DNA from 2 places in the Massilia sp. LC238 genome. Region 1 is predicted to be linked to the other one. Evidence: riboswitches for the same ligand, from Rfam matches in the RefSeq annotation. Region 1 holds a riboswitch; the other holds the start of a gene.
The links. A riboswitch is a leader RNA that binds a small molecule or an ion and turns the genes downstream of it on or off. The one in region 1 is predicted to bind thiamine pyrophosphate.

Region 2: linked by a shared signal. The riboswitch ahead of FG94_RS00850 (TonB-dependent siderophore receptor) and the one ahead of thiC (phosphomethylpyrimidine synthase ThiC) in region 1 are both predicted to bind thiamine pyrophosphate.

Annotation. Positions count from the first base shown of each region.
Region 1 is NZ_JNNN01000038.1:116,440-118,637, forward strand. Features, by position in the region: gene FG94_RS09925 (valine--tRNA ligase) at 1-645, opposite strand, end outside; TPP riboswitch at 737-842, shown strand; gene thiC (phosphomethylpyrimidine synthase ThiC) at 911-2,198, shown strand, end outside.
Region 2 is NZ_JNNN01000004.1:86,365-88,562, reverse strand. Features, by position in the region: gene FG94_RS00855 (methyl-accepting chemotaxis protein) at 1-1,083, opposite strand, end outside; TPP riboswitch at 1,268-1,376, shown strand; gene FG94_RS00850 (TonB-dependent siderophore receptor) at 1,468-2,198, shown strand, end outside.

The DNA of each region.
Region 1 (2,198 bases):
GGCGACCGTGAGGTGGCCCGAGCCGTCGGCCAGCGGATACTTGATGTACCACATCGAGCCGTCTTCTTCCTGCGAATCGACTTCCAGGTCCGACACGGCGGTGCCCAGCACCGGATCCCAGTTGACCAGGCGCTTGCCGCGGTAGATCAGGCCCTGTTCGTACAGGCGCACGAAGACTTCCGCCACGGTTTTGCTGCGGCTTTCGTCCATCGTGAAGTATTCGCGCTTCCAGTCTGGCGAGGTGCCCATGCGGCGCATCTGGCCGGTGATGGTGTTGCCCGACTTTTCCTTCCATTCCCAGACCTTCTCGACGAAGGCTTCGCGGCCGAGGTCGTGGCGCGAGATCTTCTGCGCGTCGAGCTGGCGATCCACCACGATCTGGGTAGCGATGCCGGCGTGGTCGGTGCCCGGGATCCAGGCGGTGTTGTAGCCGCGCATGCGGTAGTAGCGGGTCAGGCCGTCCATCACGGTCTGGTTGAAGGCATGGCCCATGTGCAGGGTGCCCGTGACGTTCGGCGGCGGCAGCTGGATGCTGAACGACGGCTTGCCGTCTTCCATGGTGGCGGTGAAGTAACCGCGCTGTTCCCACTCGGTGCGCCAGTATTGTTCAATGTCTGCGGGCTCGAAAGACTTGGCAAGTTCCATGATGTGGTCAACTAAAAAATTGTGCGAAAAGAACCATTATAGAGTAGATGCGGCTATAATCCGCCCCGCTGCGTTCCGGAAAGCCGGGCGCGGCACACGCTAGGGGTCCTGCTGTCGCAAACGCGACACGCGGGTGAGAAATACCCTCCGAACCTGATCTGGATAATGCCAGCGAAGGGAAGCAGTCAGAACACGGCCCAGGGCGCGCACGCGCCTGCCTGGCCGATCCTGGCACACTCCTTTGCTGGCTCCGCAAAGGAGCCACATGAACGCACCGCTCAAATTCGAAGCCGCGACCGCCACGGTCGACCAGGCGGCCATCGAACCCTTCCCCAACTCGCGCAAGGTCTACATCGAAGGCAGCCGGCCTGACATCCGCGTGCCGATGCGCGAGATTTCGCAATCCCCGACACCCGACAGCTTCGGCGGCGAGGCGAATCCGCCGCTGTTCGTCTACGACACTTCCGGACCCTACACCGACCCGGCAGCCAGCATCGACATCCGCCGCGGCCTGGGTACGCCGCGCTCGCCGTGGATCCTCGAAAGGGGCGATACCGAGGAGTTGGCGGGACCCACGTCCGACTACGGCAAGGCGCGCCTGGCTGACCCGGCCCTTGCGGCCCTGCGCTTCGAGCTGCAGCGCACCCCGCGCCGCGCCCGCAGCGGGCGCAACGTCACCCAGATGCACTATGCACGCCAGGGCATCGTGACGCCCGAGATGGAATTCGTCGCCCTGCGCGAAAGCCTGCGCCGCAAGGAATACCTGGCTTCGCTGGTCGATTCCGGCCCGATGGGCGCGCGCGTGGCCAGCCTGCTGTCGCGCCAGCATCCGGGCCAGTCCTTCGGCGCCAGCATCCCCGCCGAGATCACGCCCGAGTTCGTGCGCGACGAGGTGGCGCGTGGCCGCGCCATCATCCCGGCCAACATCAACCACCCGGAAATCGAGCCGATGATCATCGGCCGTAATTTCCTGGTGAAGATCAACGCCAACATCGGCAACTCCGCCGTGACGTCCTCGATCGGCGAGGAAGTGGAAAAGATGACCTGGGCGATCCGCTGGGGCGCCGACAACGTGATGGACCTCTCGACCGGCAAGCACATCCACGAGACGCGCGAGTGGATCATCCGGAATTCGCCCGTGCCGATCGGGACGGTGCCGATCTACCAGGCGCTGGAAAAGGTCGGCGGCAAGGCCGAGGAACTGACCTGGGAAATCTACCGCGACACCCTGATCGAGCAGGCGGAGCAGGGCGTCGACTACTTCACCATCCACGCCGGCGTGCGCCTGGCCTACGTGCCGATGACGGCCAAGCGCCTGACCGGCATCGTCTCGCGCGGCGGTTCCATCATGGCCAAGTGGTGCCTGGCGCACCATAAGGAATCCTTCCTGTACACGCATTTCGAGGAGATCTGCGAGATCATGAAGGCCTACGACGTCTCCTTCAGCCTGGGCGACGGCCTGCGTCCCGGCTCGATCTACGACGCCAACGACGAAGCCCAGCTGGCCGAACTGAAGACCCTGGGCGAGCTCACGCAGATCGCCTGGAAACACG
Region 2 (2,198 bases), on a different contig from region 1:
GATGTCGACGATTTTCCTGGACGAGTCGTTGATCAGGTCCATGGTAGCGACGACCTGGTCGACTGCCGCACCGCCTTCCTCCGAGATGGCCGATGCAGTCGCCGCGAGCGCGCTGGCCTGCTTGGCGTAGTCGGCATTCTGGCGCACGGTCTGGACCAGGTGGGACATCGAGCCCGCTACCTGCGCAAGCGCAGCGCTCTGGGTTTCGGTGCGGCGCGACAGGTCGGCGTTGCCGCTCGCGATTTCCGACGATGCGGAAGCGATCGCTTCGGTACCGTGACGTACCCGGGTTACGATGTCCGCCAGTTCGCCGCGCATGACTGCCATTGCGTGAATCATGCTGGCAGGGCCGGCCCGCGAACTATCCACCTTGTGGTACAACTGGCCCTCGGCGATGGCCTGCGCGACACTGGTGGCATGCGCCGGTTCACCGCCGAGCTGACCCAGCAGGCTACGTACTATCGCCATACCGACGGCGGCGCACAAGATCACTGCTACTGCGCTCAATCCTGTGATCCAGTAGCGTGCCCCCGCGGCTTCTTCAGTCGCGGCAGCGGTCGTTACCGCATTGCTGCGCTGAAGCGATTGCACTAGCTGGTCGATGTTGGCGACAATCTGGCGACGCAAGGGACTGCATTCTTCTACCAGGAATCGCCCAAATGCGTCCATTTCGTTGGCGGCGCGGTAAGCCCGTGGGCGTTCCAGGGCTTTGGCCATCTCCAGCATGTCGGTCTTCACTCGTTGATACTGCGGATTGAGGCGGAGGGTGGAATCAAGCAGCGTCAGCGCCTTCAGGTAGTCAGCCTTGTAGCCGTCGACCAGATCCAGTTCGCGGTTCGCCGAAGCTGGCTCCTTGAAAATGTAGGCGTTGCGTGCGGCGATGCCAGTCTGGGCCAGGGCCTCACGCGCTGCATACAACGGCTCCAACTGATCATTGCGTACGATATTGGCGGTTTGCAGGGCGCCTTGGATGCTGTTCACGCGGTTGACCGAAAAGATGGCCAGGATGAGGGTAATGGCCAGGATCAGCCCGAAAGCAATGTACAGCTGCTTGGCGATCCCCGTGCGTTGGAAAAGGTCCATGATTCCGATAAATATGGGTTTAGGTTCGTCAATTTAATCATATTTTTAGCGATTATTTCTATGTGACAACATAAATAATCAAATTTAATAAATTCGTTGTATTTACCCTACTGCGATCTCTTCTTTTCCGCAGCGATCACCGCTTATTGACAGCCCGCCAATGTCCCTCGATCGTGCTACACTGCCGCCTCGCTAGGGGTCCTGGCATGCGCGAACAGCGCGTTGCCGGGTGAGAGATACCCTTCGTACCTGATCTGGATAATGCCAGCGAAGGAAAGCGCAACGCAGTTCCCATCCTTGTTTGCCCTTCCCCCACGTTGGCTCCGGCTTTTTTAATGAAAGCAGCGCGCCATGCTTGATGTGGCGCGCGAAGACGAGCAAACCATGACATCCAAGCTGAAATACTCCCTGATTGCCTGCGCCATCCTGCAGGCCTTCTCCACCAACGCATCCGCACAAGAGCTTGACGGCGTGGCCTCGGTGGTCGTCACCGGCAGCCGCTGGGTCGCCAGCGACCGCGCCAGCATCGGCGGTTTTTCCGACGCGCCGCTGCTCGACACCCCGGCATCGATCACCGCCATCAATCGCACCCAGATGCTGGACCTGTCGATCCGCAACGTGACCGACGCCGCCCGCTACGACGCTTCGATCGGCGACGCCTACAACGCGGTCGGCTATGCCGAGCAGTTCTCGATCCGCGGCTTCGCCCTCGACAACGCCACCAGCTACCGCAAGGACGGCATCGCGATTTCCGCCGACACCCAGATCCCGCTGGAGAACAAGGAACGCATCGAAGTGCTGCGCGGCCTGGCCGGCCTGCAGGCCGGCGTCGCGGCGCCCGGCGGCATGGTCAACTTCGTCACCAAGCGCCCGACCAATGCGCCGCTGCGATCCGTCCTGGTGGAAGCGAGCGAGCGCGGCACCCTGCATGGCTCGATCGACCTGGGCGGCCGCTTCGAGGACCGCCGCTTCGGCTATCGCATCAATGCCGCGTTTGATGACCTGAAGTCCTACGTGCGCGGCGCCGACGGCGAGCGCCAGTTCGTCTCCGCCGCGTTCGACTGGCAGATCAGCCCGGACGCCCTGCTCCAGCTCGACGTCGACCACCAGCACAA